DNA from 4 places in the Peribacillus sp. NPDC055009 genome. Region 4 is predicted to be linked to each of the others. Evidence: riboswitches for the same ligand, from Rfam matches in the RefSeq annotation. Region 4 holds a riboswitch; each other region holds the start of a gene.
What was found. Region 4 has a riboswitch for cobalamin ahead of metE (5-methyltetrahydropteroyltriglutamate--homocysteine S-methyltransferase). Riboswitches for the same ligand answer to the same signal wherever they lie in the genome.
Positions count from the first base shown of each region.

Region 1: it holds a riboswitch for cobalamin, as region 4 does, so the genes downstream of both, ACWF5P_RS07300 (ribonucleoside-diphosphate reductase subunit alpha) here and metE (5-methyltetrahydropteroyltriglutamate--homocysteine S-methyltransferase) in region 4, are expected to answer to the same signal.
Region 2: it holds a riboswitch for cobalamin, as region 4 does, so the genes downstream of both, ACWF5P_RS01445 (iron chelate uptake ABC transporter family permease subunit) here and metE (5-methyltetrahydropteroyltriglutamate--homocysteine S-methyltransferase) in region 4, are expected to answer to the same signal.
Region 3: it holds a riboswitch for cobalamin, as region 4 does, so the genes downstream of both, ACWF5P_RS06135 (helical backbone metal receptor) here and metE (5-methyltetrahydropteroyltriglutamate--homocysteine S-methyltransferase) in region 4, are expected to answer to the same signal.

Region 1 is NZ_JBSGVZ010000003.1:223,875-231,321, reverse strand. Features, by position in the region: gene ACWF5P_RS07310 (flavodoxin domain-containing protein) at 71-508, opposite strand; gene ACWF5P_RS07305 (ribonucleotide-diphosphate reductase subunit beta) at 480-1,532, opposite strand; gene ACWF5P_RS07300 (ribonucleoside-diphosphate reductase subunit alpha) at 1,578-3,875, opposite strand; cobalamin riboswitch at 4,014-4,194, opposite strand; gene ACWF5P_RS07295 (manganese-dependent inorganic pyrophosphatase) at 4,487-5,416, shown strand; gene ACWF5P_RS07290 (hypothetical protein) at 5,511-5,657, opposite strand; gene ACWF5P_RS07285 (SulP family inorganic anion transporter) at 5,743-7,200, opposite strand.
Region 2 is NZ_JBSGVZ010000001.1:282,123-289,569, forward strand. Features, by position in the region: gene ACWF5P_RS01435 (cation:dicarboxylate symporter family transporter) at 1-1,125, opposite strand, end outside; gene ACWF5P_RS01440 (GNAT family N-acetyltransferase) at 1,409-1,918, shown strand; cobalamin riboswitch at 2,027-2,215, shown strand; gene ACWF5P_RS01445 (iron chelate uptake ABC transporter family permease subunit) at 2,407-3,486, shown strand; gene ACWF5P_RS01450 (heme ABC transporter ATP-binding protein) at 3,483-4,250, shown strand; gene ACWF5P_RS01455 (ABC transporter substrate-binding protein) at 4,279-5,268, shown strand; gene ACWF5P_RS01460 (VOC family protein) at 5,444-5,932, shown strand; gene ACWF5P_RS01465 (ATP-binding protein) at 6,088-7,447, shown strand, end outside.
Region 3 is NZ_JBSGVZ010000002.1:475,000-482,446, reverse strand. Features, by position in the region: partial or broken gene ACWF5P_RS06150 (acyltransferase family protein) at 1-1,247, shown strand, start outside; tRNA gene ACWF5P_RS06145 (tRNA-Arg) at 1,425-1,498, opposite strand; gene ACWF5P_RS06140 (polysaccharide deacetylase family protein) at 1,726-2,574, shown strand; cobalamin riboswitch at 2,661-2,835, shown strand; gene ACWF5P_RS06135 (helical backbone metal receptor) at 2,993-3,964, shown strand; gene ACWF5P_RS06130 (FecCD family ABC transporter permease) at 3,927-4,982, shown strand; gene ACWF5P_RS06125 (heme ABC transporter ATP-binding protein) at 4,989-6,461, shown strand; gene cbiB (adenosylcobinamide-phosphate synthase CbiB) at 6,458-7,423, shown strand; gene cobD (threonine-phosphate decarboxylase CobD) at 7,398-7,447, shown strand, end outside.
Region 4 is NZ_JBSGVZ010000036.1:9,638-17,084, reverse strand. Features, by position in the region: gene ACWF5P_RS26700 (aminopeptidase) at 119-1,228, opposite strand; gene bcp (thioredoxin-dependent thiol peroxidase) at 1,240-1,710, opposite strand; gene ACWF5P_RS26690 (potassium channel family protein) at 1,773-2,192, opposite strand; cobalamin riboswitch at 2,437-2,629, shown strand; gene metE (5-methyltetrahydropteroyltriglutamate--homocysteine S-methyltransferase) at 2,776-5,082, shown strand; gene ACWF5P_RS26680 (hotdog domain-containing protein) at 5,079-5,555, shown strand; gene ACWF5P_RS26675 (ABC transporter permease) at 5,598-6,383, opposite strand; gene ACWF5P_RS26670 (ABC transporter permease) at 6,388-7,179, opposite strand; gene ACWF5P_RS26665 (ATP-binding cassette domain-containing protein) at 7,228-7,447, opposite strand, start outside.

The sequences.
Region 1 (7,447 bases), on a different contig from region 4:
GCTATGATATAGGGAGCCAAGTTTTTTAAACACTGAAAGGGGATATGCGAGCATGCATATCCCCTTTCAGTCAGTTCTGGAATAGCGAGGCGAACTTTTGAAGTCTGGGCAAGTCTGATTCTTGATACATCTGTTCTATCTTCAATGTCACCAATAACTGGCTCTTGGCAAATAACATGTCCCGGAAATGATCGACCGCCCCACAAAAATGATTATAGTTGGTTTCACCAGTGCCGAAGACTCCCGTTTTCAGATGAGCAATAGGCAACTGTTCCAGTTCTTTATAAAGGGCTGCTGATTTAGCGGGAAGCTCCCCATTGCCCCATGTATAGGTGCCGACGATCAATGCATCGTAATCTGGCAATGTACGTGAATCGAATTCATTCATTCGATATAGTCCAGCTTCAGGTAAAAGGGAAGCGAGGGCTTCAGCAAGCGCTTTTGTATTGCCGCCGGCAGAATGATAGACAATGGCAACTTTACAGCTCATCGAACCCATTGCTGGCATTTACTTGACTGTATGTCCTTGACTTCTGCTCGAAGAAATCGGTTTTGGTAAGTCCGATGGATTCATCATCAAACGTTTTGATCCATGGCATCGGGTTCTCGCCATACTCTTTATACAAATTTTCAAGGCCTAGCATACGTAACCGTTTGTTGGCGATATATTCGATGTACTCATTGAATTCTTCCAAATCAAGATCGGCTTTGGTTTGGATATCTTCGAGCATATATTCAGACCATTCCTTTTCGAGTTCGACTGCTTTTTCAATCGTTGTATAGATGAACTTCGTGTTTTCTTCATTATTTAACTCAGGATATTCATACATCAAGATTTGAATGAGCATTCCAATGAAATCGAAATGTACCATTTCATCGCGATGAATATAGGATATCATCGTAGCCGATCCGGTCATTAGATTTTGCCGTCCTAAATTATAATAAAAGGCGAAAGCCAGATAGAAATAAATTCCTTCAAGGTTCGTTGAATGGATCAGTGCCTCGAATAAATGCTGTGGGCTGGGATCGTCCACGAACGTTTGATAAGCATCAACGATCGGTTGGTTACGCTTAATCACTTCAGGATGTTCTTTGATGCGGTCGAAAAGCTGTTTTTGCTTGCCTACCGGAATCAAGGAAGCAAGGATATAGGAATAAGATTCATTATGGATCGATTCCTGCTGGGCCATGTTGGCCAGGATAGCTTTTGCCGCCGGATCTTTGATGTACCGAAGGATTTCTACTAATGTGGGCGTTTGAAGACTGTCCATTCCAGCAATCATCGTAAGGATATCGAGAAATGCATCCTGGATATCTTCATCCAATTCGCCCCACTGCTTTTTATCCTGAATCATGTTCACGCTCGAAGGCTTCCAAAAGTTATTGATGAGCTGTGTATAGGTATCATAGAATTTTTCATACTGAATATCGTTCCAAAGGAGGAAGCCTGAAGCTTCTCCTTTGAAAACACCGGTTGCCTTGGTTGGATGCGTCGGTTCGAGCATACGAATTTTTTTGATATGATTGGTCATTCGTGAAAACTCCTTTAAGAATAGATTACTGGGTCATGATTGTCGTTAACTTGAACAGCTTTCGCAGGCATTGTCATATTCGGAAGAAGTCGAACGAACATAATACGTTGATTTCAACCCGCTTTCCCATGCCGTTAAATGTATATCCAACAGGACCTTCGCTTTGATTGTATTGTGTACATACAGATTAAAGCTGATTGCTTGGTCAATATGGCGTTGTCGAGCTGCATTTTGCCTGATGCTTTCCAGTTGGTCCAAATTGAATCGCGTCTTTTTATAATATTCATACGTATTTGGCGTCAAGCCTGGTGCGGTCACCTTGAATTTGAAGTTTTTCTTTTCTTCGTAAAATTCAATTTCATACAAAGGGTCGATGCCATCCGTGGAATTACCGATTTTGGCTGTCGATGAATTGGGGGCAATCGCCATTAAATATCCATTACGGGTTCCGTGTTCCTGTACGTCTGCTTTTAAATCCATCCATTTTTGATCTGTATAGTCACGCAGTTCGAAATAGTCCCCTGTATGCCAATCAGATCCTTCAAAATATGGGTATGATCCTTTTTCCTTGGCCAATTCGTTGGATGCCTTGATTGTTAAGTAAGCGATCTTTTCGTATAAAGCATCGGCATATTGAACAGCCTCATCGGATTCCCAATAAATATTCTGTGTGGCAAGTAAATGATGCCATCCAAACGTTCCTAAACCAATTGCCCGGTAACGTTTGTTCGAGATGGATGCTTGTTTGACAGGAAGATTATTCACATCAATGACATTGTCCAGCATACGGATCTGAATGGGAATCAATCTTTCCAAAACATCGCTGCCCACCGCCCGTGGCAAGTTAATGGATGAAAGGTTGCAGACAACGAAATCGCCGCTTTTACGAACCACAACAACATCTCCATCTTCTGTTTCATATTCATCCGTGATCGTCGAAGGGCTTAGGTTTTGGGCAATCTCCGTACAAAGGTTGGAACAATAAATCATACCTTTATGTTTATTGGGATTCTTCCGATTCACTTCATCGCGGTAGAACATATACGGTACGCCTTCTTCTAATTGAGAAATCATGATGCTTTTCATGATGTCCATCGCATTGATTTTTTCAAAGCTGTAGTTTGGAAGCGTGCCATTTTCTGCGGCCTCGACAGCAAGTGCATAATGTTTCCTGAAGCTTCCTTCGCCTTTCTTCTCGTCATAAAGATCTTCAAGTGAAAATCCAAGGGTTTGCTTAACGGTATGCGGATCGAAAAGATACCATTCTTTTCTGTCGCGTACAGCCTCCATGAATAAATCCGGTATGCAAACGCCTGTAAATATATCATGGGCTTTTAATCTGTCATCCCCGTTTTGTGTCTTCAAATCGAGGAAGCTCATGATATCTTTATGCCAGGCATCCAAGTAAATCGCGATGGCACCTTTACGTTGCCCCAATTGATCGACACTTACAGCTGTCTGGTTGAATAGTCGAATCCAGGGAGTCGTGCCGGAACTATTTCCAGAGAAACCCCGGATATCAGAACCAAGCGAGCGAACCTTACCAACGTAAAGGCCGACACCGCCGCCGAATTTAGATACTTTTGCTGCATCGTAGTTTGATAGATAGATGCCATCAATGGAATCTTCAATCGCGTCGATAAAGCAAGAGCTTAACTGTCCATGTGTTTTCCCAGCATTGGAGAGTGTAGGAGTCGCAACGGTCATATAAAGGTTGGACATGGCCCAGTATGCTTCTTTTATAAGTTGCAGGCGGTGCTCCGTTTTTTCCATTCGCATGATTTCCATCGCGATGATCATGAAACGTTCTTGCGGCAGTTCGTAGACCTTGTCCTTTTTTGGGCGGGCCAGATAGCGGTCGTTCAATAAGTAGATGCCTATGTATGAGAATAATTTATCTTTTTCCGGGTCGATCACCGAGCCCAATTCCTCAATTTCCGCTTTTGTATATGAAGATAGCAGTTCTGGCTTGTAAATTGGATAACGCTGACCTTCCGAAAGCTGGGAGAGTTCTGTGATCAGCTCATAGAATGGGCCATAACTCTTGCCTGCATAACCTCGATTGGCTTGTGCATCCCTATACATTGTATTCAACAGTTCTGCTGCAGCAACGAATGTCCAATCCGGAGCATCGATATCCACACCCTCAAGAGCGAGCTGAATCAGTTTTTTTGATGCCTGTTCTTCGGTTGAGTCACTTTTGCGATCAAGCCATTTTGTAAAACGCTTTTTGAACTTTTCCATATCGAGACGGCCTTCGAATTCCTTCGATAACATCTCAAGCTGGATGGATTTCTTTTCTGTTTCATTTTCACTTATGGTAGAGTTATATGTTTGAGTCATTAATAATCCTCCTTGTTAACTTCCGCTAAAATAAAAAAACCGCCCAAAGAATTGAGCGGATCAAACGATAGAATAAAAGAGCCATGAAAAAATAGCCGTTATACTATCGTTTCATCATCTCAATCCCCGAAGAATAAGAAACGTCAAAAATTCAAGGCAGGTCTCCTGACTCATGATCATCCTACTTTGAGTCCTTCCCGTATAGAGAGCTATACAGTGGGTTTCTCATTTCGTCACATTTACAGTTGCGGGGACAGTTCCGGGTTTACACCGGATTCCCTTTTCAGCCATCACTGGCACCTTGGATTATAAAAATTCTATATATAGTTATTGGTATAGATTATGTAATCAATATCTAGTATTTCTGCTTATATTATCGTAAGCCATATACGATGATAATTCAACTAATATATTTGAAAAAAACCAACCCTTATCTATTGACAAAGTGATGGCAGAGGGTGAAGGAATGAAAGATTTTATTGGGGAATGGATAATTCAAGCGCTGATTTTACGGGATTTTGTGTTAAAATAAAGTGTCTAGTAAAGGTGGCTCTCCCTTATTGCGGTGAGGGGATTCGCGGAAAAATATTTATGAAAAAGGGGATAAAATCTTGGAAAAAGTATTAGTTTTTGGACATAAAAACCCGGATACAGACACAATCTGTTCAGCAATCGCTTATGCAGATCTGAAAAAGCAGTTAGGTATCAACGCTGAACCAGTTCGTCTGGGTGAAGTGAATGGTGAAACTCAATATGCATTGGACCAATTCAAATTCGATGCTCCCCGTCTTGTGGAAAAAGTTGCAGGGGAAGCTGATGGCGTAATCTTGGTCGATCATAACGAACGCCAGCAAAGTGCTGAAGATATTGACCAAGTCCGTGTGTTGGAAGTTATCGACCACCACCGTATCGCTAACTTCGAAACGAGCGATCCTTTATATTACCGTGCGGAACCAGTTGGCTGTACGGCAACCATTTTAAATAAAATTTATAAAGAAAACGGCATTGAAGTTCCTAAAGCAATCGCAGGTCTTATGCTGTCTGCCATCATTTCCGATTCTTTATTGTTCAAATCACCTACATGCACGGAGCAAGACGTTGCAGCAGCTATGGAATTGGCTGCCATTGCGGGAGTCGACGCTGAAACATATGGCTTGGAAATGTTGAAGGCGGGAGCTGACTTGAGCGACAAAACGATCGCCCAGCTCATCACACTTGATGCAAAGGAATTTTCCATGGGATTGGCTAAAGTGGAGATTGCACAAGTAAATGCTGTGGATCCAAACGAAGTCCTTGCTAAGCAAGCTGAATTGGAAGCGGCGATTGAAGCGGTAATCGCTGTCAAGGAATTGGACTTATTCCTATTCGTCGTAACGGATATCTTGACTAATGATTCTGTTGCCTTGGCTCTTGGTAAAGCGGCTTATGCAGTGGAAAAAGCATACGACGTTTCATTAAACAACAACATCGCCGTCTTAGAAGGCGTTGTATCGCGTAAAAAACAAATCGTTCCGGTCTTAACGGACGTATTCAGCAAGTAATAAAGGAAAAGGGATGCTCATTATTTGGGCATCCATTTATTGTACATGCAAAAAAAGACTCAACCATCCATTAAGGATGTTTGAGTCTTTTTTCTTAATTCAAGGCTTCCTTTTCTTTTTCATAGGCGATGACAATCAATTCTTTATTGGCTTCCTCGCCTAGTTTGCTTTCAAAGCTTTTCAGTTCATTCAATAAAACCGGTGACAGATTTGCTGCTGTATAATCCTGCTCGGGTGTCATGCTTTTCGCTCCTTTCAAAAGGAATTGATTCATGTTATCTATTTTGTCGGTTTGAAAAGTTTCTATTCAGCAGAATGTTACTTCTTCAAGATATTTTACTTTCTGAGGTGGCGAGTTTTTCAAGCAATGACGAACTTTCTTCATCGAGCCCTTGGACTTGGACAGGTATTCCCAGAAGCTGATATTTAAGGATAACCGTATCAACAGCACCGACTGCTGAAGCATCCCAGATCTTGGAATGGGAGAAGTCGATGACGATTGCATCGGCTTTTTCCTTGAAGTCAAACTTCGAAACAAAGTCCTGGACAGAAGCAAAAAATATTTGTCCGCTGATACGATAAGTGATTTTCTTAGCCTGGATATCTTCCGTTTTCTCTGCTGCCACTTTAGAAATTTTAGCCGAGAAGAAAATCATGCTCAAAAGCACTCCGGCAAATACGCCTTTTGATAAGTCATGTGTATAAAGAACAATAAGGACCGTCACGATCATCACGGCTGCATCCGACTTAGGAGTTTTAGTGAGCCTCTTTAGGGAAGACCAGTCAAATGTCCCGATTGAAACCATGATCATGACCGCGACAAGTGCAGCCATCGGTATTTTAATAAGGACATCATTCAATACCACGATTAATATCATAAGGAATGCTCCCGCTACAAATGTCGAGAGCCGGCCCCTTCCACCTGATTTAATGTTGATACCGGATTGGCCAATCATCGCACATCCTGCCATGCCTCCAAAACATCCGGCGATTATATTCGAAATCCCCTGGCCTTTGGCTTCCCTATTTTTATTACTATCCGTGTCAGTCATCTCATCGACAATTTGAGCTGTCAATAACGATTCAAGCAGCCCAACAAACGCAAGGGCAATGGAATAAGGGAAAATGATCGCCAAAGTTTCGAAGGTCAAAGGGATGTCTGGAAGCATGAACATCGGGAGCGCTTCGGTCAATTGCCCCATATCCCCAACTGTCCGCACCGTAGCCCCTGTGGTAACTGCAACGACCGTCATGAATATGATGGCGACAAGTGGTGAAGGTATGACTTTCGTGACCAGCGGAAAAAGATAAATGATTGCTAATGAAACGGCTGTCATGACATACATAATCCACGTTTCGCCCACGAAATGGGTAAGCTGTGCCGTGAAAATCAAGATGGCTAAAGAATTCACAAAACCAGTCATGACCGGTTTCGGGATAAACTTCATTAATTTCCCGATTTTTAAGACCCCTAGTAAAATTTGCAGCAAACCAGTCAATATTGTTGCAGCAAGTAAATAGTTCAAGCCATGATCTTTAACAAGGTCGACCATGACGAGTGCCATTGCGCCAGTGGCAGCCGATATCATTCCCGGCCTCCCGCCGACGAAAGAGATGACAATGGCAATGCAGAATGAGGCATATAGACCAACCATTGGGTCAACGCCAGCAATGATCGAAAAGGCAATCGCCTCCGGAATCAATGCCAGGGCAACGACAATTCCCGATAGGACATCTCCTCTAACGTTGCCGAACCATTCCTGTTTGTATGCAGATGTATTCAAAGAAACACTCCTTCTTTCTTTTTTATATATGTGTGTGTTAATTTCATTTTTAACGCACTAAATTATAGCATGAGTCCTTCTTTCTATCTATACGGATAATTAAACGACAAATCGAGGGTTATTCATTTCTAATTGAATGAAGGTAAAATGCCTAAAGCGGGAAGAATTGATACAAAAGGTGCTTGAGCCATCTTGTAAGGGAACCAAGGCTGAAGAAGCCTCGATTCATCTATAGGATGAATCGGAA
Region 2 (7,447 bases), on a different contig from region 4:
GGCAATCAACATGGCTATAAAGGAAGGATCTAGCGGGTTGATCCCAACCGTTGGAGCGATCATGACCGCTAACATGGCCGGATAGATTCCGGCACAGCCGTTTTGACCGATCGACAAGCCGAAGGATCCGGCAAAGTTGGCAATACCTTCGGACACCCCTAGTTGTTTCTGTGTTTGGATGTTCAATGGCAGAGCGCCAGCACTTGTTCTTGAAGTGAAGGCAAACGATAATACTGGGAAAGCTTTTCTCAAATATACGATTGGATTCAATCCTGCAAGCATCAGCAATAGCAAATGGATAAGGAACATGACAATCAGGGCGACATAAGAGGCACCTACGAATTTTCCTAATTTCAGGATGGCATCCAAATCGCTCGTAGCTACCGTCTTCGTCATGATCGCCAAGATCCCGTAAGGTGTTAAACGCAGGATCAATGTTACTACGCGCATGATGATGCTGTGCAATGTATCTACTATTTTAGCAAAAAATTCAGCATGTTCAGGCTGTTTCCTTTTGACTCCTAAATAGGCAATCCCAAGAAATGCAGCAAAAATTACAACGGAAATGGTTGATGTCGGACGTGCACCCGTTAAATCAAGGAACGGATTGGACGGAATCAATTCAAGAATTTGCTGCGGCATCGTTTTATCCTGAATCGTACCGTATGTTTCCGATATTTGATCCCCGCGGCTTAACTCCGCTTCCCCTTGCTCAATTTGAACGGCTTCCAAATCGAATACAGTTGCCGAGGTGATCCCGACAGCAGCTGCAATCGCAGTCGTTCCAAGCAGGATTCCGATGATCAGGACACTGATCTTTCCAATATTGCTAGTCAGTTTCAATCTTGTGAATGCGGATAAGATTGAAATGAAGACAAGCGGCATGACGATCATTTGCAGGAACTTGACATAGCCGGAACCTACAATGTTAAACCAATCGACCGATTTAACGATCGCATCTGACTGAGGTTCATAGAAATACTGCAAAAGAAGTCCGAATACAATTCCTAAACCAAGTCCAGTAAAGACCCTTTTTGTAAAGGAAATATGCTTCTTATTCATGTAAAATAAAACGCCTAAAAGAACGAGCATTATGGCAAGATTTAAAAACACATAACCAATCATATATATTCCTCCTAATTCCGATTAACCAAATGAGAATAATGAATATCTGAAGCCTATGATACATCATCCGCTGATTTTTTACCAGAAAAAAATAATTTATTTTTGACTTTTGTAGTAATTCATGTATTTATCTTTATTCAGGAACTGGATTTGAGGGAACAATAAAGGGAAGCTGGATCAAGCCAGGGTACAAATCTTCATCTATCTATTTATCAGGAAGGATAAGCCCTTTGTTTTCTTGAATGATAGATTAGGAGCGTTTTTTTGAAAGGGTGGAAGAATAATGGATATATACATTGACAGGCTTAATGAACGGGATGCACAAGCGTTATTTGCATTTGAATGCAATAATAGAAGGTTTTTCGAGCAAACGGTCCCAGGCCGGGGAGATGATTATTATAGCTTTGGATCGTTTGGAATCAGGCATAAGGAATTATTAAAAGAACAAGAAGATGCTATCTCTTCTTGTTATTTGATTAAGGATGGTTCAGGCATAATCGTCGGCAGGATTAATCTTGTGGATATCGACCCCGTTAATGGTACGGCTCATGTCGGTTATAGAATCGGTGAAGCGTTTACGCAAAAAGGGTTTGCGAATGAAGCTCTAAAGCTTTTGGTTAATCTGGCGCCGGAATTGAATGTGACTCAAATACATGCCAAAACTACAAGCGACAATATCGCTTCCCAAAAGGTTTTAGTGAAAAACGGTTTTGAACGGATTTCGATTGATGAGGAGTTTAGTGTGGATACGGGTCAAAAGCTAACATTCTACCATTATAGAAAGAACCTTTAAATCCATTTTCTTCTATATAATAGACCGCATCCCATTTTTTTAATTGTGAAAAGATTGGGAGTATACTATACTAACGTTGTATTTAATTGTTTGGAAAATTTTGCGAAGTTCATATATTTGCCGCTGGGTGCCTTTGTGTGAACAAAGGGTAACAGGGAATCGGGTGCAAATCCCGAGTGGTCGCGCCACTGTAACCAAGGAGTTTTCTTTCAGGATGTCACTTGACCGTCAGTCAGGGAAGACGAAAGGAAATGTTGATATGGAAGCCAGGAGACCTACCTAGTGAGCATCACCAATTTTTCCTTCGCTGAGAGGAGAGGTGTTCGAGAGTAAGAAAAGGCGGACTTAGGTCCTTCCGTATTTTTTGGCCTATACTCGTAACTCCATTCTTTGTTAAAAGGATTGGGGTTTTTTTGTGTTTTTTTTGAAGGAGGATTTCATCATTGGAAGAGTCATTGATTAGAAGTTCATTGAAAGAGAGAGGGGATGTGCTTGAAGAACCTCATTTTGAGAGAAATGCCAAGCGCAGGTTTCGTTTTCTGCTATTTTTCTTGCTGTGCATCCTTTTATTATCAGTTACATTCGCTGTTACCCTTGGGCCAGTTAAGATGTCAGCAATAACGGTTTGGAAGATCGCCTTAGGGCATCTGCCTTTTATCGGTGGTTTTCTGGAGGTGAATTGGAGTATCGCACAAGAGCGGATCATTTGGGATATCCGCCTGCCCCGTGTATTGCTCGGTGCGGTGGTAGGTGCGGGATTATCCGTAGTGGGTGTCGTCATCCAGGCCTTGGTGCGCAATTCACTTGCAGATCCGTATATTCTGGGCATTTCATCTGGTTCTTCTGTTGCTGCAACCCTTGTCATTCTTTTTGGGGCGCTTCCTATATTCGGTCAATATGCGTTATCATTCGGTGCCTTCCTGGGGGCCATGGCTGCGATGCTTTCCGTGTATTTATTGGCTCAAGTGGGAGGGAGAATTCAAACGACAAGGCTGTTATTGGCGGGTGTAGCCATTTCGATGATCATGTCTGCCGTCACTAATTTCATTGTCACTCTTGCACCAAAAGATTCCGGCATCCGTGAAGCGATGTTTTGGATGATGGGCAGCTTAGCGGGGGCAAAATGGGAATACATACCGATTCCAGCGGTTGTGGTGCTTGTGGTTTCCTTGTTCCTTATCGTACAATCCCGCTCCCTCAATATCTTATTGATGGGCGAAGAAGTAGCCGCGACGCTCGGAGTCAATATGGAAGCCTTCCGTAAAGTTCTGATCATCATTACATCCCTTGTTACGGGAACAGTTGTGGCTGTAAGCGGTTCGATTGGGTTCATCGGTCTGGTCGTACCGCATTTAGCCCGGCTATTGGTCGGGACAGACCATAAACGTGTTCTTTCATGCAGCATATTGATTGGCATGATCCTCGTCATTTGGTCAGATGTTTGTGCCCGGCTGGTCCTGGCACCTCAAGAACTTCCGATTGGCGTTGTCACCGCACTTTGCGGAGGACCATTCTTCATTTGGCTTTTGCGGCGAAGTTCATATTCATTTGGAGGTGGGGGCAAGTGAGATTAGCTATTGAAGAAGTATCCTATTCAATTCTGGACACTCCTATCATTGAGGATATATCACTGCAAATAAAAACTGGGCAGTTCGTTGGGCTGATCGGTCCGAATGGGAGTGGGAAATCCACTTTATTAAAAAATGCTTCTCGGATCTTGAAGCCTCATACGGGAGCTGTTCACCTGGACGGCCGTGACCTTTACCGGCTTTCACAGAAACAAACAGCCAGGGAAATGGCGGTTGTCAGTCAGGAAACATCCCTGACCTTCGACTTTAGTGTACAAGAGATGGTTTGGATGGGACGGCATCCTCATAAGCGGTTATTTCAGGGAGATACGGAGAAAGATAGAGGAATCGTCAATCAAGCATTAGCTCGCGTTGAAATGAGTGGATTTGAAGACAGGAGTTTCATGAGCTTATCGGGTGGTGAGAAACAACGTGTCCTCATAGCCCGTGCCCTTGCCCAGGAAGCGAATATCATCATCCTGGATGAACCAACGAATCATTTAGACATCAGGCATCAGCTCCAATTGCTGGACCTTGTAAAAAAGCTGGACGTTACCGTCTTGACGGCTCTGCATGATATAAACTTGGCAGCCATGTATTGTGATCATATATATGTCATCCAAAATGGCAAAGTGATCACATCCGGAACACCAGAAGCTGTATTGACGACAAAAATGATAAGGAAGGTGTTCGGGGTGGAAACGGAAATCGGCATACACCCCATCACGCAAAAGACGCATATCACCTTTTTAGCACATATATAAAAAAACAATGGATATGAGGGGAAAGTATATGACTGTTTACCGAAAGATTTTGTTAAGCATCAGTTTATTGGCAATGATGATATTGGGCGCTTGCAATAACTCCGAGGAAGCTTCAAAGGACGGAGGCAAACAGAGCGAAAAAGGTGGAAAAGAAAAAGTGGTCATCACTAATCTGGATCATGAATTCACCTATGCAGAGGCACCAAAACGTGCGGTTTCGCTAAACCAGCATGCGACGGAAATCATGCTTGCATTGGGGTTGCAGGATTCAATGGCAGGTACGGCTTATTTGGATGACGAAATTTTGCCAAAGTATAAAGATGCCTATGAAACAGTGCCTGTGCTTTCCAAGGAATACCCATCAAAAGAAGTTTTCTTTGAAGCTGAGCCGGATTTTGCATATGCAGGCTGGAAAAGCGCCTTTACGGAACAAACGTTAGGAACCGTCCAAGAGCTAAAAGAAGCCGGAATCAATACATATATCCAAGAGTCTTCCAATATGTCAACACCGACAATAGAAGATGTGTATAAAGATATTGAGAATATTGGACGCATCTTTCATGTAGAAGAAAAAGCAGCGGAAGTCATCAAAGAGATGCAACGCGAATTAAAAGAAACTACAGCAAAAATCGAAAGTGCAGGCAAGCCCAAAAACGTTTTCGTATATGACGGCGGTGAAGAAGTCCCGAGAACGGCAGCGAAAAATAATTACATGACAGGAATCATTTCCATGGCTGGCGGCCAGAACATTTTTGGTGATACGGAAGGGGGGTGGCCTGAGGTCAGTTGGGAAGAAGTCGTCGATCGGAATCCGGATGTCATTGCCATCATTGATTACGGAGATATCCCCATAAAGCAAAAAGAAGCATTCTTATTAAATAAAAGTGAACTGGCGGATGTACCGGCCATTCGAAATAAAGCAATCATCGTGCTTCCTCTTTCAGCGGGCGCGGAAGGGATTCGTGCACCACTAGCCTTACGGACAGTAGCGGAAGGACTCTATCCCGAGAAGTTTTGAACCGACCAAGCGGATGCTGAACAAATGACCCGAATAATTGACACGAATGAGACGTGTCCTTGTTCGGGTTTTACTATATCCAATTAGAAGGATAATAGGATCGGTTTCTTGAATTATTTTGTTTGGCAGATCATAATTCGTAAAAATGAAAGTTATAGGAGAAGGAGAATCTAATATGATAGAAGGTTTATATGAAGCCCATTTACCAGCCAAGAACCTGGAGATCTCTATGGATTTTTATAAGAAAATAGGCTTGAAACTAGCTTGGAGGGATGAAGATACTGTCTTCTTTTGGATCGAGGAAAACAAAAGCTGGGTCGGCTTATGGGAAGGGAAGGAATATCAAACTCCATACCACCCTTCACTAAGGCATATCGCCTTTCGGGTAACTTATGATAATATGAAAAATGCATTAACTTGGCTCAAATCCTTGCAAATTGAAGTCGTCCCTTTTGGAAAAAGGACAACCATTGAACCTTTTGTGCGTCCGAACCAAGGAAATGCTTCCGTCTATTTCAATGATCCCGATGGAAATAGTCTGGAACTTATGTGTTCGATAAAAGTCCCTGATTCATATAAGCATATTACCGAAAAACTATCACTTGAAGAATGGGAAGAACTATTAACCCAGGTGAACTTTGTGAAGGGAAAATTTCCCTCCTAGTCACAACCATAATATAACTAAACTGTTTTGTTACTTAGGATTTTGCAAATTTTATTCAAGTCCATTTGATAAGAAACAAATCATTGTTTTGTTTGGAAGTTGAGAAATATACTATACGAGTATGAGCAATCAATACGGAAAGGCTTGGCATGTGGATGTTTAAAATTAGAGTGAACCTATTAACTCAAATGACATTACTTATCATATTCGTTGTTTTTATCAGTACCTTACTTGTGAGCATCCTATTCTCTACACTGCTGGAAGACATCGTCGAAAACCATATGGGTAAGCAAGCAATGACGGTGGCCAAATTAGCGGCTCGAAATCCAACGATCATCCAGGGATTTAACGATGAACAGCCCTCAGAGGTGATTCAACCCGTATCAGAAATGATTCGTCAAACAACAGGTGCAGATTATGTAACCATTGCAGACCATAAAGGACTTCGATACTCTCATCCTAATCCAGAATATATTGGGAAGCCTACGGCTACTAGTAATGATGCAGTACTAAATGAACACAAATCTATTATTTATCAAGGAAATGGGATATCGGGGCCAGCGATTAAAGCTAAGGCTCCTATCTGGAATGATAAAGGGGAAGTTATCGGTGTTTCATCTGTAGGATTTTTGGTAGAGAATGTTCAAGATCAAATATCCAATTATAAAATGAAGATTATTCATTTGTCACTTATCCCGATCAGTGTAGGAATCTTATGGGCAATATTTATAGCGCGACGCTTAAAAAAGCTTATTTTAGGTCTGGAGCCTGAGGAAATTTCTTTTCTTTTTCAGGAAAGGGAAGCGACACTTGATGCCATCCGATATGCTACCGTTACGATTAACATTGAAAAACAGGTTACTTCCATGAATAAAAGAGCACGTGAATTGTTTCATGATCATCAGCTTATGGTGGGAAAGAGAGTTGTAAATGGGCATTTAGAAAAACTCATCAAAATGGTAATCAGCACAAAAGAGGGGCAGTTCAATCGTAAGTTACTTTTAGGCCAACAGCTATACATTTTGGATTTATCCCCAATCCTAAATCATAATGACGTCAGGGGTATCGTTTTAACAATAAGAACAGTATCAGAAATTGAACAATTAACTAATGAATTTTCAGAAATCAAGGCCTTTTCAGAAAATATGCGGGCACAAAATCATGAGTTTTTAAATAAATTAAATACCATTTATGGATTACTTAGTTTAAAACAGTATGATAGGGCAATGAACATCATCTCTTCTGAAGTGAGGGAGAGGCAAGATATCATTTCGTTTCTTATGTCATCGGTTAAAGACCCTTTAATCGCCGCCTGTTTACTTGGAAAGATAAACCGTTCAAAAGAATTGCAGGTTATTTTAGAAATAGAACAGGAAAGCAATTTAAACAGTACATTAAAACCTGAGGATTCCCATCACTTGGTTTCCGTTATTGGTAATGTCATCGATAATGCGATGGAGGCAGCGCGGCAAAAGAACAAAAGTGAGGGAAAGGTCAAAGTTTCGTTTACGGATT
Region 3 (7,447 bases), on a different contig from region 4:
TAACGGGAATAGTTTTCAATGTATCTGAAATGTTTCCGGGTTATATTGCCTTATGGCCAATGACCTGCGCATTATTCATTGTTTTGTCTGGTACACGCGATACAAAATATGGTGTCAAACGCTTTTTAGGTTCACCTGTAATGGTGAAGCTAGGTGGAATCGCTTTTGGTATCTACTTGTGGCATTGGGTATTATTGGAGTTCTATCGTTATAATGTCCAAGAAACTCCAGGATTCATCGTCGGAACTCTTATTATCATTTCATCAATTGCCCTTTCTTTTTTAATGACTCGATATATAGAAGAACCAATCCGAAGCTCAAAGGACAACAAATTCTCATTCAAGAGACTCGGGATAATGGGCAGTGTGAATGTACTCTTGATTGCATCGCTTTTAATTGGAGTATATATAGATAAAAATAGGCTGGAAAATAATATAAACGATAAAAATTATCCAGGAGCGTTAGCTGTAAAAAACCCTGATGATATACCTGATCAGGAACCAATTCCATCATATTCTGAAGTCTTTGATGATTTACCACAATCGCATTTGGACGGCAGTAACCAAGGGTTGAAGGAAAGTGACTTGAAAATTGGGGAATATGGCGAAACTGAAAATTACGATGCTACAATTGCCCTGATCGGCAGTTCCCATTCAGAGCATTGGTTAGGTGCCATTTTAGAAGCAACAAAAGATGATAATTATCGTGTATTGAATATGACTCGTTCAGGTACACGTTTTTCAACAGGTTATGCGGATGATGATTTGAAAGGTATCTGGGTCAATAATGTTCTCGATTATCTAAAGGATTCAGATGTAGATCTTGTCATTTCTCACGCCACAGCTTCTGATTCACCTAATAATAAAATACAACAACAAATGGTTGATCAGCTGCAGTATGTTAAAGATGAATATGGTATTGAAGTGTTAGCGGTTCGTGATGATCCAAGATATAGTTTTAATGTACTGGAATCATTAGAAACACATGGAATAGATGAAACAACAAAAAAAATGAATTCAGTAGATAATCAGAAAGACGAAAGCTTTTGGAGACAATTTGAAAAAGAGAATAAATCATTGCATAAAATTGACTTAACAGATTACTTTAAAGTGAACGGTAAATTTCAGCCCATTATTGGTAATGTTATAATTTACCGGGACAATAGGCATTTAACGAATACTTATTCTGAAAGTTTCGGACCTATTTTTGATGAAAAAATCAACGAGATAGGCTTAGATAGAAAGTAAGTATAGCTAAAGGGAGTTTTGTTTGGGTCTATTGGTTATCTGTATATAAAAAATCTGAGTTCTGTGTTTTACAGGGCTCGGATTTTTTTTATGAACTTGTTTAACCGCCCCATAAATCACAGAAAAAAACCCTGTTACTACGCGGAAGAACCGCATTGTAACAGGGTTTTTAGTTAGCGTCCCAGATAGGAATCGAACCTACGACCTACAGCTTAGGAGGCTGTCGCTCTATCCTGCTGAGCTACTGGGACATATAAAAAAGTCGACGACTTATTTATTATATTTCTTATAGGCAAACTTTTCAAGCTAATAGCACATACTTATGAAAAAAAATCCTCATAAATGCTTAACAGGTCACTAAGCTCTCGTCTTTCCCTTTTTTCATTTAATGGAATACTTTATTAATCACTAGTTTTCTGGTACTATTTTACTATAAAAAATTAGGAGAATGATAGTGGGGAAATATAGAGTGTTAAGGATGGTTGCATTGCTGGGGATTTTGATTTTACCTGCATGCTCACAAGAGATTTTAGAAGGTATAGGCACAAAGACAGCTGCACCGATTGCGGAAGATGACATCGAAGTGGTCGAAGCGGCGGATAATGGGGCAGGGCAGGAATTGGAGGGCCAGATCGATACGGGAGACTGGATAACGGCCGAGCCCGCCGTCCAGCTTCCAATCTTGATGTATCACAGCATTTCTGAAGGTAATCGCCTTCGGGTTCCAAGTGAGGAATTCCGGTCACAGATGGCTTGGCTTCGGGAGAATGGCTACTATACATTATCTCCTGAAGAGGCATTCCTCGTTTTAACCGAGAATCGGATGCCAAGTGAGAAGTGTGTCTGGCTTACTTTTGATGATGGCTATACAGATAACTTCACGGAGGCTTTCCCGATATTAAAAGAAAATGATATGAAAGCAACTGTCTTCATGATCGGGAAGTCCATTGATAAAGGTCATCACCTGACTGAAAATCAAATGATGGAGATGAGCAGGAATGGGATTTCGATCGAAAGCCATACTATCAACCATTTGGAGCTGAACCGCATGACGGCAGAGCAGCAAGAAGCTGAAATGGTCCAGTCTAAGAAGCTATTCGACCGTATTCTCGACCAGGACACGACAGTGCTTTCCTACCCGGTTGGCCGGTATAACGAAGAGACTCTCAGGCTGTCAGATGAAGCCGGATACAAGATGGCAGTCACTACCGAACCTGGGGGAGCTTCAAGGGAACAAGGGATGCATGCCTTGCATCGAGTTCGGATTTCACCCGGTTTATCAGTCGATGGGTTTGCTTCGTTGATTGAAAATGCTTCAAATCATTGAGTGTGGAAGGGTCATTTCGAACCTGTTCAGAAAAATCATATAATAATCGATTCTTACATGGTGTATAATGAAGGCAATGAAAATTATATACATATGAACGATTTGGTGTCGTAATGACTTAAAAGGGAAGCTGGTGAAATGCCAGCGCGGTCCCGCCACTGTATATGGGAGCTGACGGCTGTGTACCACTGTATGAAATATGGGAAGGTGCCGTTGACGATGACCATGAGCCAGGAGACCTGCCAAAATTCGTACACCTGTAACCTACGCGGATGGGAAGGTGTGTGGCAGACCCTAAGAAGTCCGTAATGATATTGTTGCCATACAAGCACCTTCCGTTTAACGGGAGGTGCTTTTTGTTTTGGGGCATCTTCCGGGATTATTGGGTGAAAGAAATTAAATAAAAAGATTGTGGGGAATGAAAATGAAGAAAATTTTTGGTCTGATATTGTTGATGTTGCTTACTGCAGGCATGATGGTCGGCTGCAGTGGAGCTACTGATGAAGGAAAAGAAAAGCAGCAAACGAAACATGCTCAACACGAAGCTTTCCCGATTACGATTAAAGATGCAACTGGGGAAAAAGTAACGATAGAAGAAAAACCGAAGAAAATCGTTTCGTTAATACCAAGTAATACGGAAGTGGTCTTTGCACTTGGGTTGGGTAAAAAGGTCATTGGTGTTTCCGATAATGATAATTACCCGGAAGAAACGAAAGAAATTGAAAAAGTTGGCGGAATGGAAATGAACACGGAGCTGATTGTCTCCATGAAGCCTGACCTTGTTCTTGCCCATGCATCAAGTGCCCATAATTCGAATGAGGGTTTACAGCAGCTTAAGGATGCTGGAATAGATGTCCTCGTAGTCAATGATGCACAAAGCTTTGACCAAGTCTATGAGTCTATTGAAATGATTGGACAGGCAACGGGTGAACATGACAAGGCAAACGAAATCGTTGCGGATATGAAAACGAAGCTTAAGGATATCGAGGAAAAGGCCAAATCCGTAAAGGAAGAGGATAGGAAGACCGTTTTAGTGGAAGTTTCGCCTTCACCGGAAATATACACACCGGGAAAAAATACTTTCATGAATGAGATGCTTACTATTATTTCAGCGGATAATGCTGCTGCTGACTTGGACGGTTGGGCAAAGATTGATGAAGAGTCGATGATTGCTGCAAATCCTGATGTCATCATTACAACTTATGGTTATTATACGAAAGATTCAGCAAATGAAGTGAAGGGCCGAAAAGGATGGCAAGACGTAAATGCTGTTAAGAATGGCCAAGTCTTTGATGTCCATTCTGACTTGGTGACCCGTTCCGGTCCACGCTTGATAGAGGGAGTAGAGGAACTTGCCAAATCAGTCTATCCGAACCAATTTAACAACTAAATGGACGTTTGCCTATTTGATTGCGTTTTTAATTTTGTTATTCGCAATGACGGTAGGCATTTCCTTTGGTTCGGTGTCAGTACCGATTCCCGTACTTTTACAAATAATCGGCAAGGAGATCTTTCATTTGCCGATTTCCGCTGATCCGGATGTGATGCTGACGAATATCGTGATGAACATCCGCTTGCCGCGTGTGTTGCTTGCGGGGTTGGTCGGGGCATCGCTGGCGATTGCGGGTGCGGCATTTCAGGGGCTGCTCCGGAACCCGCTCGCTGATCCTTACACATTAGGTATTTCATCAGGAGCATCGGTCGGCGCCGTATTGACAATATTCTTGAATATATCACTGCCGTTCATCGGTTTATACACTCTTCCGGCATTGAGCATTTTATGCTCAGTGCTCACGATGCTCTGCGTATTGACTTTTGCAAAAAAAATGGATCGATCGATGAAAGTGGAAACGATCATTTTAACGGGAATCATTTTCAGTTCGTTTTTAAGTGCCTTCATTTCATTGATGATTGCGCTGACGGGTGATGAATTAAGACAAATCATCGGCTGGCTGATGGGAAGCGTTTCAATGCGCGGATGGAATTATATTGCAATCATTTTGCCGTTTTTTATCATTGGTTCGTTGATCTTGATCATGAATACAAGCGAATTGAATGCGATGACTTTCGGGGAAGACCGGGCAAAACACTTAGGTGTGAATGTTAAGCGGCGGAAAATGTGGATCTTGATAGCCGGTTCGACATTGACAGGGGCAGCGGTAGCCGTTTCAGGGGCGATTGGCTTTGTAGGATTGGTCATTCCTCATTTTGTCCGAAAGATATGGGGACCTGATCATAAACATTTGCTTCCGCTGTCATTGCTGATAGGAAGCGGATTTTTAATTTTGGCAGACTTTGTAGCACGGACGGTCATTGCCCCATCGGAACTGCCGATCGGGGTGATCACCTCACTTATCGGGGCACCTGCATTTGCGCTGATTTTATTAAAGAGACGGAGAGAAGGGTAAAAACGAATGCTTGAAGTTAAAGGGTTAACAGGTGGATATGACAACAAAGCTGTTTTGGACTCTGTCTCTTTTGATGTACATAAAGGAGAATTATTCGGGATTCTTGGTCCTAATGGCAGCGGAAAAACGACGCTCTTAGGTATGCTTAGCGGGGTGCTCGATTATAAGGGCGGAAGCGTACGGATAAGAGGTAGGGATTTGAAGGATTATTCGTCAAAACAACTTGCACAGGTCATTGCTGTGCTCCCTCAACATTCCTCATTAGCTTTCTCCTATACAGTAAAAGAGACGGTCTCGCTTGGGCGATATGCCCATCAATCAGGTTGGTTCCATAGTTGGTCCGCAGATGATGAAGCGATTGTCCAACGGGTTATGGAACAAACGGGCGTAGCCGATTTTCAGGATCTGCATTTTGAACGATTATCAGGAGGGGAGAGGCAGCGGGTCCTGCTGGCACAGGCACTTGCCCAAGAACCCGAAATCCTTTTTTTGGATGAACCTACGAATCACTTGGATCTTTCCTATCAAAAAGACCTTCTTGATTTAATGAGGAAAATGGCAAAAGAGCAGAACTTGACCGTTATTTCAATTTTCCATGACCTGAATTTGGCTGGGTTATATTGTGATCGGCTGATGTTGCTTGAGAAAGGGAAAATTCAGGTTGTTGATGTGCCGAATGAAGTGCTTCAACAGGAACGGATTCAGGGTGTATATCATACGACGATCGAAAAACATCCACATCCCGCCCTTCCGAAACCGCAGATGTTCATCGTTCCGGAAAAGCATGGCCATGATACTATTCCATTGGAAATTGATGAATCCTATCTGACAGTCGGACCTGAGATGATTCAATTGGATTCGCCGATCCCGCTTAGAACGATGTCTTCCGGAGTGACTGGTTCGGGGACGGGCTGGCATAAATATTTTGTGAATAGGCACGTACATCATGGCTATGACTGCGAGGATCATCATGTTGAAATGGCCGAGTATTTAAAGGCTCATGGTTTTGAACCTCAGGAGACGGTAGGGATGATGACAGCTGTCTTTCTCGATACGGTTGCTTTCAAGCTTTTAAGAGCTGAAGATTTCTCTGTTTTCATTATCGTGACGGCTGGTGTAGGAAATGCCATCGACGCTTCTTTAGCTGACCGGCATTCTTGGAGTTCCGCTCCGGGAACGATAAATACATGGATATTCGTAAATGGACATTTGGCAGAAGAGGCTTTCATCCACAGTATAGTTACTGCTACCGAGGCAAAAGTAAAAGCCCTTCATGATTTGCATGTACTGGATAAGGTGACAAATACATGTGCAACAGGAACGTCGACTGACAGCATTTTAATCGCGGCTGCTCAAAGAGGGGCAAAGCTTCAATATGCAGGCACCATTACTCCGTTAGGGAAGCTGATCAGTCGCGGTGTATATGATTGTACAGTGGAAGCCTTAACGAATAATCGGAAACGGATTGAGGAATTATGATTTATCATCATCTTTTTGCGGTTACGCTGGCGTTCTTCCTTGATTTATTAATTGGAGATCCGCCAAGTTGGCCGCATCCAGTCAAATGGATAGGAACGATGATTAGCAAGTTGGATCTGGCATTCAATAAAGGGGCATATAAGAAACGGAAAGGACTCTTCATGTTGATCATCGTCCTAACGGCGGTGTTATTGATTACAGGTCTTACCGTCTATTTGGCTTATCTAATCCATCCGCTTGCAGGTATCCTTTGGGAAGCTGTGGTCATTTCTACTACGATAGCTCAGAAGGGCTTGAAGCAAGCTGGGATGGATGTTTGCCTTCCGCTTAATGAACGCGATTTTCCTGAAGCGAGGCTAAAGCTTTCCTATATCGTTGGCCGTGATACGGCTGATCTTGATGAACCCGAAATCGTCAGGGGCACCGTGGAAACTGTAGCGGAAAATACCAGTGATGGGATTACAGCGCCATTATTTTGGGCAGCTATCGGCGGTGCGCCGCTCGCTATGGTGTATAGGGCGATTAATACATGCGATTCCATGGTAGGGTACAAAAATGATAAATATGGGCAATTCGGCTGGGCTTCAGCCAAGCTCGATGATATCGTGAATTGGATTCCCAGCCGCCTCACCGGTTTCCTGATGTTACTGAGCTCAAAGTCCCGCTATCATGGATTTGGTGCTAGATGGAAGATATTATTCAATGACGCAAAAAAACATCCAAGCCCGAATAGCGGGTGGTGTGAAGCAGGCGTTGCTGCCATTTTGGGAATACAGCTTGGTGGCCGGAATATGTACAAAGGAATTGTTTCCGACCGTGCGAGGATGGGAGTTCCGCTTGTTCGATTGGAAGCAAAACATATACCACAAACGATTACCATCATGCATCGGTCATCTTTTCTATTTCTGCTGATGCTATGGCTAGGGGGACTTATTCTTGACATTACCTTCTCATGGCTCTAATCCTCATTATCTTTATGAAGCGCT
Region 4 (7,447 bases):
AAACACGGGCTCTATGTGTCCCGCGCAACTTTCTCTGAGGAGGTATTCCCTTAATAAAGCATATTCAGGTGTCCCCTTTTTGAGTTGGACAAAAGCCTTAGCCTTATTAAAAAAGGCTTTATTTTAAGGAATTTGGGTTTAATGCATCTAATTCCGGCAAAATGAAAACGCCATCCCTTCTTATCAGGACGTCGTCAAAGAAGATGTCACCACCCCCATATTCGGGACGCTGGATCAACACCATATCCCAATGAATCGATGATCGGTTTCCATTATCCGCTTCTTCATAGGCAAGTCCAAGAGCCAAGTGCAGACTTCCGCTTATTTTCTCATCGAACAAGATATCGTCCATAGGTTCCAATATGTATGGATTGATCCCAATTGCGAACTCCCCGATAAACCGGGACCCTTCATCAATATTCAGAATTTGGTTCATTTCAGAGTCACGATTGGAAGTAGCTTTAATGATTTTTCCCTTTTCCAAGTTTAATTCTATGTCACTAAAGGTGAATCCTTCATAGGTTGTTGGTGTGTTGAAGGATATCCTACCATTGAGACTATCTTTTATGGGTGCCGTAAACACTTCCCCATCAGGTAAATTCTTTTTTCCGGCACATATGACGGCCGGCATACCTTTGATGGAAAAGGTCAAATCTGTTCCTGGCGAAACGATCCTGACTATGTCAGTTCGTTCCATCAATTGTTTTAAAGGTTTCAAGGCCGTCTCCATTTTCCCGTAATCCATGTTGCATACATTCAAAAGAAAATCTTCGTACCTGTCGAAGGTCATGCCGGCTTTTTGCGCTGATGCGTTGGTGGGATAATTAAGCAAGACCCAACGTCGGTTGTTTACATAGAAAAGAGTGGGGGAATTCATAGCCTCCCCCTGAAGACGGTGCCTCTCGATGGGAACATCGGTCATTTCCACATCGTTTTCTTCCCCGGTGATGATGATTACCGCATCGATATCCTTATATTTCTTCAAGGCCCATTGCGAAGAGGTGTCAAGTTGTTCCTTTACATTCCCTTGTAACAGGTGGCGGCTTATTTCATCGTCTTCGAGTTCTACATATGGATAAGCACCCACTCTGTATATTTCATCAATCAGCTCTTTCAATAATGGTTTCGTATTGATATTCCCCCGTATGAGGATTCTCTCTTTTGGCTGTAATTGTATCGAATGATGAATCAGCCTGGCTGCAAGCTTCGTTATTCGCTCATCCTTCATCTGCCTGTCCCTTATTTTTCGAGGTCGCGAAGAGTTTGAAGAGCTTCTTCGACATGGCCTTTGACCTTTACTTTACGCCATTCTTTGACTACCATACCAGCCTTATCAATCAGGAAAGTTGAACGTTCAATGCCCATATACTCCTTGCCGAAGTTCTTTTTCAATTGCCACACATCAAATGATTCAGCCGCTTCATGATTTTCATCAGCCAGCAGCAGAAAAGGCAATCCATGTTTTTCGATGAATTTTTCATGACGTGCAGCTGGGTCTGGGCTGATTCCAATGATGACCGCGTTCAATTCCTCAAATTGCTCATTATGGTCCCGGAAATCACAGGCCTCCGTCGTGCAACCTGGCGTCATGTCTTTTGGATAAAAATATAAAACAATATATTTCCCCTTAAAATCCGATAGGGACACCATTTCACCATTGTTTGCAGGGAGCTTGAAATCAGGTGCTTTTTCTCCAATTTTAACAGTCATATTGAACCCTCCATTTCTTTCATTATGGTAAGAGTACCCAATAATCGAAAGAAACACAACTTTCATTTATCCTTCCTATCTTTGTGCTCCAAATCGATCACCGTCCGGATCACGAACGCTGCCGGCAGTGTATAACCGATGAAAGCCTGAATCGTAGCTATCATCCTGCCCATTCCAATCGGGGCTATATCTCCATACCCTACAGAAAACATCGTCATCGCACTAAAATAAAAAGAAGTCTTCAACTGTTCATAGAAAGTGCCATCCAATCGATTGCCCATATCAAGAATCACCGAATGATTCTGAAGTTCGTATAATAAATAAATCAGTGCAAATCCAACTAATATCGTCGCATATAAATTGCCAAGCCACAGCATATCCTCCAGAGAAAACTTCTTTCCTCCCGACTCGACAAGAAATAACGTACGAATGCTCATCACCATGCAAAAAATGATTCCTGCAATCAAGATGTAGAAAGTCATCCCCCACGCCCCATTTCAAAACGCCACTTCCTCTATACATACTCCCTGTCCAAACAATATATTCTTTTTTAGGAACAGACCTCATCCTTATCACCCACACACCTTATAACCGGATACTTTTCCTGAATCGTTTTTCCATGTTGACCCTTTTGGTCGGATATGTTAAGATTGTCTAAATTTTTATAATAGTTTTTATTTTATAAATTTTTAACCTGCAAACAGTTATCAAGGCAGGTTTTGTCAAATTTCATATGTGGAAATAGGTTCCTAGTTTTTAATTAGGATTAAAAGGGAAGTCCGGTGTAATTCCGGGACGGTCCCGCCACTGTAATGGGAGTGTTAGCGCCATCCAATATGCCACTGATCAACGGATCGGGAAGGCCCGCCGCTAATGTTAATCCCTAAGTCAGGAGACCTGCCTATTTCGACAACACTGTTTTAACCTACGGGAGATAGGGAGGTGTTAGGGACCTTATAATTGTAAGGGGCATTTTGCATGCCTCTTTATTTTAAGCATTTCTAACCATCTCTTTTGACGGTTAGGAATGCTTTTTTTATTGCTCAATTAAATGAATATAGGAGGATGGGAATATTGAAAAGCAGTAGTTTGGGTTACCCTCGAATCGGGGAAGATCGTGAATGGAAACGTACATTGGAAGCTTACTGGTCCGGTAAAATCGATGAAGCAGAATTTACGGCACAACTAAAAGCCATCCGTTTAGGCAACTTACAAAAACAGAAGAAACGAGGCATTGATATCATTCCTGTCAACGACTTCACTTTCTATGATCAAATGCTCGATATGTCCGTAATGTTCGGTCTTGTTCCTGAACGTTATTCAGCCTATGAAAGCGGAAGCGTTCCCCTTTCCGTTTATTATTCAATGGCTCGCGGAAACAATGATGAAGTCGCTTCCGAAATGACGAAATGGTTCAATACGAACTATCACTATATTGTCCCTGAATTAAAGGTGCCACAGCTGACGTTAACGGAAAATAAACCACTTGCAGCATATCGGGAAGCCAAGGAAAAGCTAGGAATTGAAACAAAGCCCGTGTTGATCGGTCCTTATACTTTCATCTCCCTTTCCAAAGGCTTCAAAAAACAAGATATCCCTGGCATCATCCTGAGCCTGCTTCCCCTATACACGCAAATCCTCCGGGAGTTGGAGCAAGAAGGCGTGAAGTGGGTTCAAATGGACGAACCTTCACTTGTTTCATCGATTTCCAAAGAAGATATGCAAACTGTTACTTACCTCTATGAAAAACTGAATGAAGCAGCACCAAACCTGAACATCATGCTACAAACATACTTTGATGCCGTGGAACATTACCAGGAAGTCATCGAATTACAAGTCCAAGGAATCGGTCTTGATTTTGTACATGACAAAGGGAGGAATCTAAGCAACCTGGAAGCATTCGGCTTTCCGAAGGACAAAGTGCTTGCTGCAGGTTTGATTGACGGAAAAAACATTTGGCTTTCTGATTTATCGAAAAAAATCCAATTGATCGAGACTCTTAAGACAATGGTAGCCGAAGACCGAATCTGGCTTCAGCCCTCTTGTTCCTTGCTTCATGTCCCGGTGACCGTTCGTAATGAAACCGCCCTATCAAACGAAGTGAAAGAGGCCCTTGCTTTCGCTGATGAGAAACTCGAGGAAATCACACTCTTGGTCAAAGGGAATAATCAAGGCTTTGAAGCAATCGCCGAGAAAGTCGATGCAAATAAATTCACGCTTCAAACGTTAGCAAGTTCAAATGCCCGGAATCACGGAACTGTAAAATCCAATGTCGAAAAGGTTAAAACCAGGACCGCCGGCCGTCAGCTTCCATTTAAAGAGCGTTACCAAAAACAACAGGCATTTTTCAAATTGCCTTTTCTTCCTTCGACTACGATCGGCAGCTTTCCGCAGACATTTGATGTTAAACAAGCACGCGGGAAATTCAAAAGAGGAGAATGGACCGCTTCGCAATATGAAACATTCGTTAACGAAGAAATCGGCAGGTGGATCGAAATCCAAGAAGAAATCGGTTTGGATGTCCTTGTTCATGGGGAATTCGAACGAACGGATATGGTTGAATACTTCGGCCATAAGTTAGGTGGATTCGTCTTTTTAGAAAAGGGGTGGGTACAATCCTATGGATCCCGCTGTGTGAAACCGCCAGTCATCTACGGCGACATCCATTTCATCGAACCGATGACAGTCAGGAAAAGTGTATACGCACAATCACTGACGAAGAAGACGGTAAAGGGAATGCTTACAGGTCCTGTTACGATTTTGAACTGGTCATTTGTCCGTGATGATATTTCCAGGGAGAATGTATGCTATCAGCTGGCACTCGCTTTGGAAAAAGAAGTCATTGCATTGGAATCCGCTGGAATCAAAATGATTCAGGTCGATGAGCCTGCACTTAGAGAAGGTCTGCCATTGAAAAAAAGCGATCGCGACGAATATTTGAACTGGGCTGTGAATTCGTTCTTGATATCGACATCAAGCGTGGAGGATACAACCCAAATTCATACGCATATGTGCTATTGCGACTTCAACAGTTTCATGGATGTCATCTCCTCCCTCGACGCCGATGTAATTTCCATCGAAACATCCCGCAGTCATGGGGAGCTTGCTTCCGCATTCGAGGAAAAAACATATGAAAAAGGTATTGGTCTAGGTGTGTATGACATTCACAGCCCGCGTGTGCCGGCAGTGGAAGAAATGGTCGATATGATCGAACGTGGGATCAAGGTATTGGATAAAGACCAGTTTTGGATCAATCCTGACTGCGGACTGAAAACAAGGGGTATCCCGGAAACCGTCGCATCCCTGAAAAACATGGTCGAAGCAGCAAAAATCGTCCGTGAAAACCTGTTAGCTAAACCAACCGGCAAATGATTGAAAAGCAAGTTGCCCACCCAACACAGCAGTCACGGACTTTTTTAACCGACCTTGTTTTTCCACCGGATACAAATCATCACAATACCATCTTTGGCGGAAAAGTAATGGCCTATGTTGATAAAATAGCCTGCATTTCAGCTATGCGCCATTGTCGAAAACCCGTTGTGACTGCTTCAAGCGACTCTTTTGATTTTTTGGCCCCCATCAAGACGGGGGATGCGATCAACCTTGAAGCTTATGTCACCTGTGCCCATCGCACATCAATGGAGGTATTCGTGAAAGTGGAGCGCGAAAACCTATTAACAGGTGAGAAACAGCTTACGGCCCGTGCTTTTTTAACGATGCTGGCCATTGATGAAGGCGGTAAGCCGACAAACGTACCACAGGTCATTCCGGAAACCGAAGTGGAAAAGCAGCTATATGTTCAAGCACAAGCAAGATATATTGAAAGAAAGAATAAACGCAAATAAACAAAAACCCCTTCAACATGAATGCTGTTGAAGGGGTTTCTTTCAGTTCCCTGCACCGCGGTACCTCTTCACTCCCTGATTCCATATGAATACGGATATCATGAAAAAGGCTACCCCAATTACAGGTGTGGCAAATGCATATGCATACCACTCTTCTTTTCTAAGGAAATAAGATGCCGGATAGACACCAACAAACGCGAATGGCAGCACCCATGTAAGGACAAAACGAATGACCTTATTATAAATATCAACAGGATAGCGCCCATAGTTCCCGATATTGTACATCATTGGCATGATGGATGTTTTCGCATCCGACCAGAAACCAATGCTTGCTATCGCAACGAATATGGCTGCATAAGCAAGGGCCCCGCCTATTGCAAAAATGATGAAAAGAATCGGGTCATACCACGCAAGCTGCAGATCCAATGAAATCCCCGAATAGAATATAATGATCAAACCGGTCACAACACCAAATAACGCTTCAAGCTCGATTCTTTCTAAAATGACTTGAAACAGGCTATGTATCGGTCTTGTTAATATCCGGTCCATTTCACCTTTGACGATATAGCGGTCATTAAAATCCCAGATGTTGAAAAAGGCTGAAAAAAGGGCGAATGGGATAAGGAAAAATCCATAAATGAATATGATTTCTTCACGGCTCCAGCCGCTTAAAAATTGGGTATGTCCAAAAACGACTAAGATAAATACCAGATTCACGACCTGATTCAGCAGGTCAGATAGGATTTCCATGAAGAAATCGGCTCTATATTGCAGTCTTGTTTTCATATATTGACTCACATATTGAAAAAACATCGATACATAAAACATCCCGTCAACCTCCTTGAATAATCAGCTGTTTTTTTGCGACTATCCATAAAAGCTGAATCGGTATTATGAGAATGATGCACCAAATTAACTGCTGTAAAAGCGCCATGCCAATTTCGCCTGAACTGTACCCGTTCGTAAATATCATGCTTGGTACATAGCTGATCCCTTGAAAGGGTAAATATTTCATCACTTCCTGCGCCCATATAGGATAGAAACTGATGGGCAGCAGCAGGCCGGAAAATAAATCAATGATAACCCTTTTAGCGCGAATTAATCCGGCATTATTATATAAGAAAAAGGTAGTGATTCCCGTCAATAAGTTAATTTGTGTATTGATGATGAAGCTGAACAGCAAGGAAATGCCGAACATCCCCCACGTAGCCGGCTCGTGCGGCAATTCGATAGGAAAAATGAAAGCTACCAGCAGCATCCCCGGAATTGAGAAGAAGAAGAAACGGAATATCCCTTCCCCAAGTCCTTGCATCGTTTTCATGCCTAAATAGTTATAAGGCCGGATCATCTCAATGGCAACCTTGCCGTCTTTAATCTCAGTTGCGATTTCGCGGTCAATATTATTGAAATAAAAAGCGCGCGCCATCCATGCAACCGCGACATAGGTTGTCATCTGCATGCTTGAAAGTCCTTCGATGGAGCTTTTTTCTCCATATATCGCATTCCATAAGAAATAATAAGCACCGATATTAATGCTATAAATTAAAATGCCGGTATAATAATCCGTTCGATACGCAAGCATCATTAAAAAACGCATGCGGATCATGGCAAGATACTTCCCCATGGCCCTCCCCCTTCTTGATAGACACGTTGTTTCTTATTGATAAGAGAGTCAGACAGTGCCTTCTTCGTAAATATTGCGAACGATCTCTTCAATGGACGTTTCATGGATTTTGATGTCTTTTATTTTAAAATGAGATACGACAGCTGAAACAAGCTGTGAAATATGATCACTTTCTTCTTTCAACAAGGCAATGTAAGTTTGATTTTTCTCATCATAAACCCAGTTAGCGGTAAATGGGAGCGCTAATGATCGTAATTCCTTCAATGCG